Regions from separate parts of the Pusillimonas sp. NJUB218 genome, predicted to be linked through region 3. Evidence: predicted binding sites of a transcription regulator. Region 3 holds the regulator's gene; each other region holds the start of a gene.
The links. Region 3 encodes LexA, which represses DNA repair genes until DNA is damaged. Its sites were predicted from a motif close to ACTGTATNNNNATACAGT; they were not measured.
Positions count from the first base shown of each region.

Region 1: a site for LexA is predicted at 2,454-2,471, ahead of CHR62_RS08785 (DNA topoisomerase IV subunit B). Genes of this name have one in related genera too.
Region 2: a site for LexA is predicted at 2,170-2,187, ahead of CHR62_RS15320 (LexA family transcriptional regulator). Genes of this name have one in related genera too.
Region 4: a site for LexA is predicted at 1,332-1,349, ahead of imuA (translesion DNA synthesis-associated protein ImuA). Genes of this name have one in related genera too.

Region 1 covers NZ_NQMK01000006.1:11,187-15,161, forward strand. Annotated here, with positions in the region: gene parC (DNA topoisomerase IV subunit A) at 1-445, opposite strand, end outside; gene CHR62_RS08785 (DNA topoisomerase IV subunit B) at 472-2,358, opposite strand; gene trxA (thioredoxin TrxA) at 2,568-2,894, shown strand; gene rho (transcription termination factor Rho) at 2,972-3,975, shown strand, end outside.
Region 2 covers NZ_NQMK01000016.1:34,779-38,753, reverse strand. Annotated here, with positions in the region: gene CHR62_RS15335 (hypothetical protein) at 1-412, shown strand, start outside; gene CHR62_RS15330 (antirestriction protein) at 804-1,217, shown strand; gene CHR62_RS15325 (RadC family protein) at 1,548-2,090, shown strand; gene CHR62_RS15320 (LexA family transcriptional regulator) at 2,196-2,624, shown strand; gene CHR62_RS15315 (Y-family DNA polymerase) at 2,591-3,898, shown strand.
Region 3 covers NZ_NQMK01000009.1:126,319-130,293, forward strand. Annotated here, with positions in the region: gene uvrB (excinuclease ABC subunit UvrB) at 1-252, opposite strand, end outside; gene CHR62_RS12480 (amino acid aminotransferase) at 340-1,542, shown strand; gene lexA (transcriptional repressor LexA) at 1,612-2,382, shown strand; gene lon (endopeptidase La) at 2,585-3,975, opposite strand, start outside.
Region 4 covers NZ_NQMK01000009.1:18,235-22,209, forward strand. Annotated here, with positions in the region: gene CHR62_RS11970 (NRDE family protein) at 1-502, shown strand, start outside; gene ypfH (esterase) at 499-1,245, opposite strand; gene imuA (translesion DNA synthesis-associated protein ImuA) at 1,381-2,070, shown strand; gene CHR62_RS11985 (DNA polymerase Y family protein) at 2,042-3,367, shown strand; gene CHR62_RS11990 (error-prone DNA polymerase) at 3,386-3,975, shown strand, end outside.

The sequences.
Region 1 (3,975 bases), on a different contig from region 3:
TACCCTCGTCGAGTTCGTCGAGCAACACCTTTGAAAACGGCGTCAGACGTGCTTCGGTGTATCGCATGGCTGCGGCGTTATCGCCATCGCGAGAACCAAAATTGCCTTGCCCGTCGACAAGCGGGTAGCGCAGGGAAAAGTCTTGCGCCATACGTACCATGGCATCGTAGGCAGCCTGGTCGCCGTGCGGGTGATACTTGCCCAGCACATCGCCAACCACACGCGCCGACTTGACCGGCTTGGCGTTGGGCCCCAGCCCCATGGCGTCCATGGCATACAAAATACGACGTTGTACGGGCTTTTGCCCATCGGCTACTTCGGGCAAAGCGCGCCCACGCACCACCGACACCGCATAATCAAGATAGGCTTGTTCGGCGTAGTGGCCCAGCGTGAGCTGTTCGCCATCGTCGCCGCCGTCAAACAAGCCGGGTTGAGTGTTGTCCATAAAAAGTGTTGTCCTGCTTTATTTAGTTAGACGTCGACATCGGCAAGATTGCCTTTCTCTTCGAGCCAGGCGCGGCGCTGCGCCGATTCGCCCTTACCCATCAGCATGTCGAACATTTCTACGGTGCCTTTCACACCCAGCTCGCCGCACGACACCACCATCAGGCGGCGGGTGTCCGGGTTCATGGTGGTTTCCCAAAGTTGCTCGGCACTCATTTCGCCCAGGCCTTTGAAGCGGCTGATGCTCCAGGACCCCTCGCGCACGCCTTCGGCACGCAACTTGTCTTGTACCGCTTCGAGTTCGCCCTGATCGAGACAATACAGCTTGCGCGCCGGGCGCTTACCCAATGCGGGAACATCGACCCGAAACAGGGGCGGCCGGGCAATATAAACGTGCCCCGATTCGACCAGACGGGGGAAGTGCCGAAAAAACAACGTGAGCAACAACACCTGAATGTGGGAACCGTCGACGTCGGCATCCGACAAAATACAAACACGTCCGTAACGCAATCCGGACAGGTCAACGGTATCGTCCGGACCGTGCGGGTCGACACCGATCGCGACCGAAATATCGTGAATTTCGTTATTGGCAAAAAGCCGGTCACGCTCGACTTCCCACGAATTAAGCACCTTGCCGCGCAGGGGCAAAATAGCCTGAAACTCTTTGTCGCGCCCCATTTTTGCAGAGCCGCCGGCAGAGTCACCTTCGACCAGGAACAGCTCGGTACGCGACGCGTCGGAAGACTCGCAATCGGTCAGTTTGCCAGGCAATACGGCAACGCCCGAGCTTTTACGCTTTTCGACTTTTTGCGCTGAACGGGCCCGCGCCTGAGCCTGACGAATAGCGCTTTCGGCTAGTTTTTTGCCAGCCTCGACGTTGGCGTGCAAGACCAGTTCGAGCGCGTTCTTAACGTAGGCACTGACCAACCGGACCGCATCGCGACTATTTAAGCGCTCTTTGATCTGGCCTTGAAACTGTGGGTCGAGCACTTTGGCCGACAACACAAAACTGGCGCGTGCAAAAACGTCTTCGGGTAACAGGCGCACTCCTTTGGGAATAAGGTTGTGCAGTTCGGCGAAGGATTTGACCGCATTGAACAAACCGTCACGCAGACCCGCCTCGTGAGTCCCGCCCGCCGGGGTGGGGATCAGGTTGACGTAAGACTCACGCACGACATTACCCTCGGATGTCCAGACCACCGCCCAATGCGCGCCCTCGCCTTCCGAAAAACTGTCGTCGTCGGCGCCGGCATACTGGCGCCCTTCGAAGAGCGGCACAATGCGCTCGGCATCGCCCAGGGCTTCGTCAAGGTAACTGCGCAAGCCATCGGCATATTGCCATTGACGGGTTTCACCGGTTTTTTCAACAGTCAACGACACTTTGATGCCGCTGAGCAACACAGCTTTGCTGCGCAACGAATGGACCAGTTCGGCCGCTGGAATGACTGCGGAATCGAAGTACTGCGGATCGGGCCAGACACGAACGCGGGTGCCGGTTCTTTTTTTAGGTACCGACTGCAGCGGTTGCAAGGGTTCGATAACCTCGCCATGCCCGAACACCAGACGATGCGTCAACCCGTCACGCATCACATCAACCTCAAGCCGCGTGGACAACGCATTGGTGACCGACACGCCCACGCCGTGCAAGCCCCCCGAGAAGGCATAGGCCCCCCCGGCCTTCTTGTCGAATTTGCCGCCGGCATGCAGTCGCGTAAACACAATTTCAACCACCGGCACCTGCTCTTCGGGATGCAAGCCCACCGGAATACCACGCCCGTCGTCTTCGACGGAAATGCTGCCGTCGGTATGCAGGGTCACGCTGATTTGCGTGCCAAACCCTGCCAAAGCTTCGTCGGCAGCGTTGTCGATAACCTCTTGCAGAATATGCAGCGGGCTTTCGGTGCGGGTATACATGCCCGGGCGCTGGCGTACCGGCTCCAGTCCTTTCAGAACCCGAATCGATGCTTCGTCGTAGTGTGGTGTCGTAGCCAAGGTTTCCCCAAAAATCTGGTGGACGAAAAAACAGTATTTTGCCTCAGATCCGCTAACCTGGTAGTCAGCAAAACCCGGCAGATGTTATGCTTAGTATAGTTTTTAGTAACTCAAACCTTTATTTCAATACCATGAGCGAACTCATCAAAAACGTTACCGACGCCAGCTTCGAAGCCGACGTTCTTCAAGCCGACGGCCCTGTCCTGGTCGACTACTGGGCTGCATGGTGCGGGCCCTGCAAAATGATCGCCCCGCTGCTAGACGAAGCGGCCAAGACATACCAAGGTCGTGTTACTATTGCCAAGCTAAACGTTGACGAAAACCCCGACACCGCTGCAAAATTTGGTGTACGAGGCATCCCGACGCTCATGCTGTTCAAAGACGGCAAGGCAGCCGCCACTAAAGTAGGCGCGCTCACCAAGTCTCAGCTTGGCGCCTTTCTCGACGACGCCGTCTAACGCCAACTAACCGTTTTTCACTTGCGCGCAGGCCTGTCCAGGCCTGCCACTAGCTCAACTTCCCTTCTTCCCCTCTCATGCATCTCACCGAACTCAAAGCGCTGCACGTTTCGCAGCTGCTCGAAATGGCTGCCAGCCTGGATATCGACAACGCCAGCCGCCTGCGCAAACAAGAAATCATGTTTGCCATCATGAAGCGTCGCGCCAAACAAGGCGAACAGATCTTCGGCGACGGCGTTCTCGAAGTCCTGCCCGACGGTTTCGGCTTTTTGCGTTCCCCCGACACGTCTTATCTGGCCAGCACCGACGACATCTACATTTCGCCGTCCCAGATCCGCCGTTTCAATTTGCATACGGGCGACTCCATCGAAGGCGAAGTGCGCACACCGAAAGACGGCGAACGCTACTTTGCCCTGGTCAAGGTCGACAAGGTCAACGGCATGCAACCCGAGGCCATCAAGCACCGGATCATGTTCGAAAACCTGACCCCGTTGCACCCCAATCAGGTCATGACGCTCGAACGCGACATCAAAAGCGAAGAGAACATCACGGGCCGTATCATGGACATCTTTGCCCCTATCGGCAAAGGCCAGCGCGCCCTCATCGTTGCCAGCCCCAAATCGGGTAAAACGGTCATGATGCAGCACATTGCACATGCCATTACCACCAATTACCCCGAAGCCACGGTCATTGTGCTGCTGGTCGACGAACGCCCTGAAGAAGTCACCGAAATGCAGCGCACCGTGCGCGGCGAGGTCGTGGCGTCGACGTTCGACGAGCCCGCCACCCGTCACGTTCAGGTGGCCGAAATGGTCATCGAAAAAGCCAAGCGTCTGGTCGAACTCAAAAAAGACGTCGTCATTTTGCTCGACTCCATCACCCGCCTGGCGCGCGCCTACAACACGGTGGTGCCCTCGTCGGGCAAAGTGCTTACCGGGGGTGTCGACGCCAATGCACTGCAACGCCCCAAACGCTTCTTCGGTGCGGCACGCAACCTCGAAGAAGGCGGCTCGCTGACCATCATTGGTACCGCCCTGATCGAAACCGGCAGCCGCATGGACGAGGTCATCTACGAAGAGTT
Region 2 (3,975 bases), on a different contig from region 3:
TTTCACTGAGGCGTTTGACCCAGATAAACATACCCCGGACTATCGTTACGTTCACAAAAACGAGACAAGGGCTTTTGATCTTTTGCGATACCAATGTTCTCTGCAACTGCCAAACATCATGACTGATTTGCAACGAGGACTCGTTTATCGAGCTGACGATAGTTATACCTATGTTGCCCGAATAGCATTGTCAGCAAATGATAGTAGCCAACCATACTCAATTTTCTTTAGCCTAAAAAACATTCATAACGCAAAGGAACCAGCGTTGAAAATGTTCGTCAAGAGTGCGTACTTGAAACCATTGGTAGCGAGTAAAAACGCGCATAGCTGGCGTTTCACATCGTTGGCTGGGCAGGTGTCAGGCGTCTTTTCAGCAAAAGACGTAAAGCCTAAACCCGTGAAGAAAAAGTAAAAGGCCCCGCAGGGCCTTTGACCGACGGGACAAACCCGCCTGCGAGCTTCTGTTACCCTTGCTAACCGCAAGACCCAAATTAGCTTTGGGCAGCATGTTCGTATTGCACTCGCTCTCGAACATCTTGGATTGATCATACCAATTTGATCAAAAATGATCAAGCATTAAACAACGCTATTTAATCGGCCCGAGCCAACACAGAATTAAAACAGGCAGCGTTGGGCTAGGCGTTCTTGCTGTACCGGTCATTGTGTCACATCGTTCTCGGATTCAAGGGCTACGCACCTACGGTGCTTGCGTCCGTTCGGCCGTCCATGACCCTTGAGTCCTGCGCTTGCGACGTGACCGACTCCCGGCCAGGGCAATTCCGCCCTGCAATCAGGAGAACACCATGCTTCAAGATACACAAATTCTGGCTACCGAAGTTAAAGACGAACTGCGCTTTGGGTTTACTGCTCAGCTTTTTGGAGATAGCGCTTGCATAGAGGGCGAAAGGGCGGTTTATCAGTGGATGCGTCGTCTTTGCTCAAGCTATAACGGTGGCTACTGGCAGTTTTACAGCTTATCCAATGGTGGCCATTTTATGATGCCCTCTGGTGCTGATCCACTGCGCTTGGTCTGGCCGCTGAACTGGTCAGATGAAGTGGTCAGTCCCCAGGCAGCAGGCGTCGTTGCTACTCTGTTTGCACTGTCTGAGATGATGGAGCGCGGTGCGGACGATCTGCAGATTCAAAACTTTCACCTCTTGCGTGATTTCCTGGCCGAGCACCCTGAGGCTGGTGCGATGTTTCGACTAACTAATTAAACAATCATAAAGCTCACAGGCCCGCGCATGTCGCGGGTCTTTTTTTGCCTCGCCCCTATATATAGGGACGAGCGACTAATTCCAGTGATCTATTTCGGGTTCTTGAGCAAGGTAGCTGAACACGGTCGGTGCCCCCGGCGCCATTGTCTCAAGCCGAAGCGGGGTGGGGCGGTCTTGCTCCGGGTCAGTGTGTCATGTCGTTCTCGGATTCAAGGGCTGCGCACCTAGGGTGCTTGCGTCCAGTCGGCCGTCTTAGACCCTTGATTCCTGCGCTGCGACATGCCCTTTGAGTGCCGGGCAATTTCGCCCTGACTCGAAAAGGAGATCCTCATGCAACTCGCATTGTTCAGCCCAACTGTTAGCTATACACCTTCGGTAAGTGCCGATCCTACGGCACTTTATGTACGCGATCCTAACGGTGTGTTCGTGCCGGCCGATATCGGCCGAGTGCTGGACGCTGCCCGTCAAATTGCGCACCAGGTTTTGCCTGAGCGTATCGATATGAGTAAGCCACAGCAGGTCAAAGAGTTCTTTGCAATGAAGCTGAACAGCACTTTGGAGCATGAGGTCTTTGCAATGGCGATGCTGGACGCCCAGTATCGCTTGATCGAGTACGTTGAACCGTTTCGCGGCACGCTAACGCAGGCGAGCGTATATCCCCGTGAAGTGGTCAAAATGGCCCTGGCGGCTAACGCAGCGGCAGTCATCATTGCGCATAACCACCCAAGTGGCATGCTTGAACCCAGTGCGGCAGATTTAAGTTTGACTAAACACTTACGCACAGCACTATCCCTGGTGGATATTCGGTTGCTGGATCACATCCTGGTCGCCGGCAATAAGACGCTGTCCTTTGCTGAAAGCGGACAACTTTAAGGATTTGACCCGGTCCGGCGCCCGGTTAAGCGCCGGTATCCAACGATTGATCTCAAACAGAGATTAGGCACGCTACAATACTGTTTTTGTGTACAGTATTTCGTCATGGATACGCCAATCGCACTAAGCACGCTGCCATCGTATGTCTGGACAGCGCCCACAACCTTGCAATGTGGGTTTCCTAGTCCGGCCGAGGATCATGCGGAGCAGCGCCTGGATTTGAGTAGCTTGTTGATTCAGCAGCAGGACGCAACATTTTTTATGCGTGTGCGCGGCGCGTCCATGCGAGATGCCGGCATCGATGACGGCGACCTGGTAGTTATTGATCGCTCCGTCAATGCAAAGCATGGCCAGATTGTCGTGGCTGTCGTTGATGGCGAGTTCACCATTAAGCGCCTCTACAAAAAGCGCAATCAGGTGCGGCTCGAAGCGGCCAACCCGACGTACCCAAACATTGAATTAAAAGATGGCCAGGAGCTGGTCATCTGGGGTGTTGTGACATGGACACTCAAAAAACACAGCCACGGCGTATAGCGCTCATTGATGGCAACTCGTTCTACTGTTCGTGTGAGCGGGTCATGCGCCCCAGCCTGGAGGGCAGGCCCTTGGTGGTGCTTTCAAATAACGATGGCTGCGCCATTGCGCGCACACAAGAAGCCAAAGACCTGGGCGTCAAAATGGGTGCGCCCTGGTTTCAGATCAAGCACCTGGCGCAGACGCATGGTTTATTGGCCCTGTCGGCTAATTTTTCTTTGTATGGTGACTTAAGCCAACGGATGATGAACGTCATCGGGCAATTTTCCCCGCTACAAGAAATCTATTCCATTGACGAGTCTTTTCTGGACTTGACCGGCGTTCAGGGTACCGGCCGCGAGCTGGGCAGCACGATACGCGAGCGCGTCAGACAATGGGTGGGCATACCGACGTGCGTCGGTATTGGCCCCAGTAAAACGCTGGCCAAATTGGCTAATCATCTGGCTAAGAAAATCCCCCGGCTGCAGGGCGTATGTGATTTATCGACGCTTGATCATGAGGGGCGACTTCGGGCGCTGCGTCATGTGTCGATCGAGGATGTGTGGGGCGTAGGGCGGCGCTTGGCGCCCCAATTGCGGGAATTGGGTATTCATACCGCCAGTGACCTGGCTCAGCAAAGTCCCCAGCGCATACAGGAACAGTTTTCGGTGGTCTTAGCCAAGACCGCACGCGAGTTAGCTGGCCAGACCTGTATCGGGTGGGAGGACGAACCGGCTGACAAACAGCAAATCATGTGTTCACGCAGTTTCGGTAAGCCCGTCGTGCAGCTCGTCGACCTGCAGCAGGCGTTAGCGGTGTTTGTGAGTCGCGCCGCGCAAAAGCTGCGGGCACAAGCCTCTTTGACCGAGGCTATTCATGTATTTATTCGCACCAGTCCATTTCGGGACGGCCCCAAATATACCGGCTCGACTGTTGTTCGCATTGCCCGCACTGACGATACGACGATTTTGATTGGTGCCGTAAGTCGGGCGCTGCACAAAATCTATCGCTCCGGCTACGCCTACGCAAAAGCAGGTGTTTGCTTGCTGGAAATTACCCAGCGCTCTATGGCCGAATCGCAATTAGGGTTGTTTGACGCACCGCAGCAGCCTTGCCAGGTGCCCAAGGGCGAGCTGATGCAAGTCATGGATCGTCTTAATCAAAGGTTTGGGCGCTTCACCGTCGTAGCCGGGGATGCCCTGGTGCAGAGTGAATCCCCTTGGCAAATGCGCCAAGAGCGAAAAACCCCGGCCTACACCACGCGTTGGGAAGATATCGTGGAGATTTGGCGTTAGATCCTAGGTCTTTGAGAGCGCCGCTCAACACGGTCGTTGTTGCTAAATAGGATTACTCAAGCCAACCGGTGAAGGCG
Region 3 (3,975 bases):
TAGCTGGGCGGCAAGCGTTTTGTTTGGCGCCAATACAATGGCCGGGCGACCGGTGCGCGCAATAACATTGGCCATGGTGTATGTCTTGCCCGAGCCCGTTACCCCCAGCAAAGTCTGGAACATCAAGCCGTCTTCAACCCCCTCGACCAGCGCATCAATAGCAGCCGGCTGATCGCCCGCGGGCGGGTACGGCTGGTACAGCTGAAACGGGCTATTCGAGTACTGGACGAAACCGGGTTTTGTTGCGGCCATGCTAGACACCTAAGGGTAAACCCCTTATTATCTCACTATTAAGCGATTCATATTTCTTCCTTATTTCTCACCCAATCAACAGGTAATATGACCTCTATCTTCGAAGCCGTCGAACTGGCACCGCGCGACCCCATCCTTGGCCTGACCGAACAGTACAACGCCGATACTCGCACAGAAAAAGTCAATCTGGGCGTTGGTGTTTACTACGATGATCAAGGTCGAATTCCGTTGCTCAAGGCCGTACAACAGGCCGAAGCTCAGCGCGCCCAGGCCGCCGCCCCGCGTGGCTACCTGCCCATCGAGGGGCTGGCCGCCTACAACAAAGGTGCTCAAACCCTGTTGCTGGGTAAAGATTCGGGCATTATTGCCGATGGCCGTGCACTCACCGTCCAAACCATCGGGGGCACCGGTGCACTTAAAATTGGCGCCGACTTCCTCAAACAGTTGTCGCCCAACGCCAAGGTCGTCATCAGCAACCCCAGTTGGGAAAACCACCGCGCCATCTTCGAGCGCGCCGGCTTCGTCGTTGAAAACTACCCCTACTACAACCCTGAAACCCACGGCCTCGATTTCGACGGCATGGTAGGCGCGCTTAAAGCGTTGCCCAAAGGTACGGTTGTCGTGTTGCACGCTTGCTGCCACAATCCCACAGGCGTCGACCCCACCGCAGCGCAATGGCAAGAAATCGCCAACACGGTCAAAAACGCTGGCTTGGTCCCCTTCCTCGACATCGCTTACCAGGGCTTTGGCGACGGGCTCGAGCAAGACGCATCGGTCGTTCGCCTGTTTGCCGATCTGGGCATGACCATGCTGGTCAGCTCCTCGTTCTCGAAATCGTTCTCGCTGTACGGCGAACGTGTTGGCGCCCTGACCCTGATTTGCGGTTCGAAAGACGAAAACGCGCGCGTCCTCAGTCAGGTCAAGCGGGTGATTCGTACCAACTACTCGAACCCGCCCACACACGGCGGCACCGTTGTCGCGTCGGTGCTTAACAACCCCGAACTTTACAGCCTGTGGGTTGACGAACTGGGCGAAATGCGCAACCGCATTCGCAGCATGCGCGAACAATTCGTCACCAAACTTAAAGACCACGGCGTCAAACAAAACTTTGACTTCGTTAAAACGCAGCGCGGCATGTTCTCTTATTCAGGCCTCACGGCCGCCCAGGTCGATGTCCTGCGCAACGAACACGGCGTATACGCTGTCAGCAGCGGCCGGATTTGCGTCGCTGCACTGAACAGCCGCAACATCGATTACGTCGTCAATGCCATCGCCAAAGTTATAGGCTAAGCCTACACTTGCCAAGCTAGGCCGACTAAGGCACAATAGGGCTGTATTTATATACAGCCCTATTTTATTATGGCCTTAAAACTCACCGCCCGTCAGCAGCAAATCCTCGACCTCATCCGTCAGCAAATCGGGCGTACAGGGTTCCCCCCCACGCGCGCCGAAATCGCACGCGAACTGGGTTTCCGCTCAGCCAATGCCGCCGAAGATCACCTTAAAGCATTGGCGCGCAAAGGCGCCATTGCACTTACAGCCGGCGCATCGCGAGGCATCCGCCTGCTTACGCCTGCCCCAGGTCAACAACCCGGCGTTGCCAGCCCTGCGCCCGACGCGGCCGGTACGCTGCAACCCCACACGGCCAGCACACCTCACGCCTACGCGGCAGGCGCGCCTCACCCCGTTACACAATCACACGACAAGTCGGCGTCAACTGCCTTTACCGGCACCCCATTCCTAGAGCGTATGCTCTTACCGGTCATTGGGCGCGTTGCAGCGGGTAGCCCCATATTGGCCACCCCCCACATCGAGCGAGAAATCGCCGTCGAGCCGGCCTTGTTCACCCAAGTGCCCGACTACCTGCTTAAAGTACGTGGTCTTAGCATGCGCGATGCCGGCATCCTCGATGGCGACCTGCTTGCCGTAAAAAAAGTCACCGAAGCACGCAACGGCCAAATTGTTGTCGCCCGGCTAGGCGACGACGTCACGGTCAAACGCCTCGAACGCCAAGGCCGGCACATCCGCTTGCTCCCTGAAAACCCCGACTTTTCCCCCATTGAAGTCCAAGCCCACGACGAGTTCGCCCTCGAGGGTATCGCCGTTGGCCTGATACGCACCATGCAGTAAAGCCACCGGGCAACATTGCGCTTGGCGCGGCCAGGCAGCCTAACGGCCCAGCCCGCTGCACCACCCACAAAAAAACCCAAAGTTTGCCCCAACAGGCAACAAACTTTGGGTTTTTAAAACGGCCAAGCCAGACCAGAGCTCACTTGACCGGCCCGGCCCTGAAAAACCGGCTTATTTACCGGTTTTCAGGCCAAAACAGCGTTTAATGCTTCATCACGGCGTCCGAAGCCGTGTCGGTACCCGACGCTTTCGCGCTAGCCAGCGCCTCGGCCGTCAAACGGGCAACTTCTTCATCAGACAAAGGCTCGGGCATACTTTGCAGAGCGACTTCCAAAACACGGTCAATCCAGCGCACAGGGATAATCTCAAGATGGTTCTTGACGTTATCCGGAATGTCGGCTAGATCTTTCACGTTCTCTTCGGGGATCAGCACGGTTTTGATCCCGCCCCGATGAGCGGCCAACAGCTTCTCTTTCAGGCCGCCAATAGGCAAGACTTCGCCGCGAAGGGTAATTTCACCCGTCATGGCTACGTCGGCACGCACCGGGATACCGGTTAAGGCGGACACCATGGCCGTCGTCACCGCAATACCCGCCGACGGACCGTCTTTGGGCGTGGCGCCTTCGGGGAAGTGAATGTGCAGATCACGCTTCTCGAAGACCGACGACAAAATGCCCCACTTCTGGGCCCGCGACCGAACTACCGTACGCGCTGCTTCGACCGACTCTTTCATGACATCGCCCAGCGAACCGGTACGAATCACATTGCCCTTACCCGGCATATCGGCCACTTCGATGGTGAGCAAATCACCGCCGACTTCTGTCCAGGCCAGCCCGGTAACCTGTCCGACCTTGTTTTCTTTCTCGGCCATACCGTAGTTATAACGGCGCACACCAAGGAAATCGCTTAAGTTGTCGGCGGTAATTACGACTTTTTCGACAGCAGTAGCGGTACCCTTCTTGGCTGGCTTGACGGCCTCGGGGTGTTTCTCGAGCGTCTTTTTGACGACCTTACGGCACAGCTTGCTGATTTCGCGTTCAAGGGCACGTACACCGGCTTCACGGGTGTAGTAGCGCACGATATCGCGTACGGCCGACTCGTCGACCTGCATCTCGCCTTCGCGCACGCCATTGTTTTTCATGAGCTTGGGCAACAAATGGTCGAAGGCAATATGGACCTTTTCGTCTTCGGTGTAACCCGACAGGCGAATGACTTCCATGCGATCGAGCAGCGCAGGCGGAATGTTCAGGGTGTTGCTGGTCGCCACGAACATAACATCTGACAAGTCGAAATCGACTTCGATGTAGTGATCCTGGAAAGTGTGGTTTTGTTCAGGGTCGAGCACCTCAAGCAAAGCCGACGAAGGATCGCCACGGAAATCCGCGCCCATTTTGTCGATTTCATCGAGCAGGAACAAGGGGTTGCGCACCGCAACCTTAGACATGTTCTGCAGAATCTTGCCCGGCATAGAGCCGATATATGTGCGACGGTGGCCGCGAATTTCGGCTTCGTCGCGCACACCGCCCAAGGCCATGCGCACAAACTTACGATTAGTGGCGCGCGCAATCGACTGACCCAGCGACGTTTTACCCA
Region 4 (3,975 bases), 110 kb from region 3:
CGCCCAAGACTACGCGGGAGCCTCGGCACGCAACGGGCATTTATACGCCGGTTTTAATTTAATTGTGGGCGACCTGCAGCAGGCCTGGTATAGCGGCAACCAAACCAAAACACCCCACGAAGCCCAGGCGCTGGCGCCAGGGCGTTATGTGTTGTCGAATCATTTGCTGGATACCGCCTGGCCCAAAACCGAACGTTTACGTACGCTGCTGGACCACTTCCCCATTACACACCTGGAACGTTCGATCAACCGGGTGTACGACCTGCTGAAAGACACTACCCAGGCCGAAGACGCCGAGCTGCCCGAAACAGGGCTAAGCCTGGAAAGAGAACGCTTGCTAAGCAGTGCGTTTATCGTCAGCCCCGACTATGGCACCCGATGCTCTACGGTGATTGCCGTACATAAAAGCGGGCACGCCATTTTTAGCGAAACCACCTATAACCGCGAAGGCCAGCCTATTGAGCGCCACGACTGGCCCTGGCACATTGGCTTGCCCGACTAATGCAGTGTTGTGCCCAGCGGGGCCTGGGTATCGATGCCGTCGTCAGGATCGCAAGACTTTTCTTTAAGCGTTGACATCGCTTCTTTCCAGCTGCGCATGGGCACACAGGTTTTAAGCCGGTGAATGGCTTGATCGACCAGCGCCGTGTGCAAATCGTGCCCCACACTTGAGGCAATATCGAGCGTGGCATCGCCGCCCAGATCGGACAAATGCGCGTGCACGTTTTGCATGACTGATTTAGGCACGACCGGATCGTTGGCGCCATGCAAAAAGTGCAGTGTGGTGGCTGCAGGGGCGACAGCAGGCAAACTGGCATAGCACCCCGAAAAAGCCAGTACTCGACCTGCCAGGTCGGGCTGGGTCAGGGTCGCTTCGAGCGCCAGGGTTGCCCCTTGCCCAAACCCAGCCAGCGCCGTGGCTTCGCCACCCAGCGACAACTGTTTTTGCACCCACTGAACATAGGCAATGAAGCGTGGCAATGCGGCTTCGACGCGCTGAACATAGTTGTATTCGTTCAGGCCGTCTTGGTCGAACCAGTGATGCCGAGACGGCGCCGTGGCCAACGGGCCATACATCAGGGCTAATGCCGCCTGCGGGAAGGCGGCCAATAGCGCTTTTTTAAGCCCTTCGAGTTGATCGGGGCTGGCTGCATCGTCGTGCAGCAAGACAAACAACAAGGTAGGACGCTGGTTCGCCGGTACAAACACGACGGGGTCGGGAATAGGAATGCTTTGATCTGACATAAAAAAAACCACAAAAGCTCAAGCCCCCATAATAAACGAAGCCGGCGCCCAAGGCTTGTTTTACGCTGCCGATACGTTTAAAATTTACTGTATATTTAAACAGTATTTATTAAACGAAAACAAACCGGGGCGGGCATGCTTAATGTGCAAGATATTCATCCGGCCTTATGGCGGGCGTCGCAGTTGGCAGCAAGCCATCGGGCAACCATCAGCACGGGTTGGACCGGGTTAAACCAACAGTTGCCGGGGCAAGGCTGGCCATGCGGGGCCATCACCGAACTATGCCTGCCCCAACCCGGCGTGGGCGAACTACGCCTGCTACGCCCGGCCCTGGCACAGTGCCCACCCAAACAACAAATTGTGCTTATCAACTGCCCTTTCATGCCTAACGCGCAATGCTGGGCCAACTGGTCATTACTGCACAATCATCCGTTGCTGTGGGTCAATGCCCAAAGCCTCCCAGACATCTTATGGGCAGCCGAACAAACCCTGCGTCACGACGCCTGCGCCGCCTTGCTGTGCTGGCTACCCAAAGGGGTATCGTCCAAGCAGCTACGCCGGCTGGGTATTGCCGCGCAAGGCACCCAGGCTTTGTGCTTCCTGCTCAATCACGTCAATCAACTTCAACAGCCCAGCCCGGCCCCCTTACGCATCGGGGTGCATCCCGCGCCCAATGGGGTGCAACTGCATATTGCCAAGCGTCAGGGGCCGGCCTGCCATGCGCCAGTTATGGTTGCCCTTAACGACTTGCCCCGGCGCCCTACGGCAACCCCGCACCCAGCCCCCGTTGTCAGCCATGCGCTTTATCAGCCTGTATTTCACTAAGCCATCGGTAGCGCTTATCTACGCACTACGCACGGCCATTCATATTGCCCAAATTTTTACGCCTCGGGTGGCCTGCCTGCATGCCAGCCAGGTCATCGTGCTCGACATCGAAGCCAGCCTGGCCTTATTCAACGGGCCTGGTGCTTTGTATAAACGTTTGCTAGGCCAATTGCAGCAGCAGGGGTTGCAACCCGTTGCCGCCCTGGCACCCACCGCACAGGGGGCCATCTGGCTGTCGCAATACCCTGGCACGTTACAACGGCGGTGCCTGGCGTTGCCTACGCTGCATCGCCGGCTCGACGCGCTGCAGCTGCAATACATTCAATCGCTGGCCCCGTGGCAGGGCTGGCTTCACGGCATAGGCTGCACGCACCTGGGCCAGCTGCGTCGCCTGCCCCGTCAGGCGCTTCAGCAGCGCACTGCCCCCACCCTGCTCCAAGCACTCGACTACGCCTATGGGCATGCGCCACAGCTGTATACCTGGGAACCGGCCCCCGAACATTTCAACCATACGCAAGAGCTCGACTTCCGTCTTGAACATGCACCGGGCCTACTCTACCCCTTGCAACGGCTTATCGACCAGGCCTGCCTATGGCTAAACCTGCGCCAGCGGTCTTGCCGGCAGTTGCATTTCTTACTGCACCACGAAAAGGGCCGAAAGGCACAGCCGCCCACCCTGCTGTCACTTTCTATTTCCGAGCCCGCCTGGCAAACCCACAGTTTTCTTCCTGTGCTTAAAGAACAACTTGGGCGCTGCGCACTGCCCGCCCCGGCCATTGCCGTCACTTTGCGTATCGATCACTCCGAGCCCCGGGCGGTACACAGCACCACACTGTTTCCCGAACCAGGGCAGTGGCAACGCAACGAACAGCAACTCTTCGATCTGCTTCGGGCCAGGCTGGGCCCGCACAGCCTGCTTGCCCCACGGCCGCGGGCCGATCACCGCCCCGAAATCGCCAATCGATGGGCCCCCATGGCCTGCTCAATACGCCCGGCCGAAAAGCCCGTGACAGGCATGCTGCCCACCGCGCCACCGCCCCGGCCATTTTTTATGCTGGATACGCCACAAGCCTTAACTGTTGTTAATCACCGCCCCACGCATAACCAACATCCGCTTACCCTGGTACAAGGCCCCGAACGCATCGAAAGCGGCTGGTGGGAAGCCAGCGCCCGGCAGGCCCGCGACTACTTTATCGCTCAAGACCCTCAGGGCATTCAGTACTGGGTGTTTCGGCCCAGCCCCTCACGCGCAAACGCAAACACTGAACGCTGGTTCTTGCACGGGCTGTTTGCCTGACCGCACCTGTTGCAATCCATGTCATCAACCCTGCCCTATGCCGAGCTCGATTGCCAGTCCAACTTCAGCTTCCTGAAAGGGGCCTCGCACCCTGAAGAACTGGTCGCCCGCGCGGCGGCATTAGGCTATACAGCTTTGGCACTGGCCGACGACTGTTCGCTGGCCGGTGTGGTCAGGGCACATGTAGCCGCCAGGCAGCACTCGCTCCACCTTATTGTCGGCAGCCGTTTTCACACTACTGTTCCCGGCCTCGAGCTCATTGTTCTGGTCCAAAACCTTAACGGCTACGGCAATCTGGCCCAGCTCATTACACGTTTGCGCACACAAGCAGGCACAAGCAAAGGCGCTGCGATACGGCTTCAAATCTCTTTGGTAACGTGCTTGCAAACGCCTGCGTCCTGCGCGCTGCAACTGGCAGGCTGCCTGATCATTGCCAAGGCGCAAGAGCACACGCCGGCCATTGTCACGGCGCTTCAAGACCTTAAACAGCATTACCCGACCCATCTTTGGCTGGGGCAAACCCGCCACTATCAACCCAGCGACACCCAACAGGTTCAGGCCAGCCACACACTTGCCAAGCAACTTACCCTGCCCGTGGTCGCCCTGGG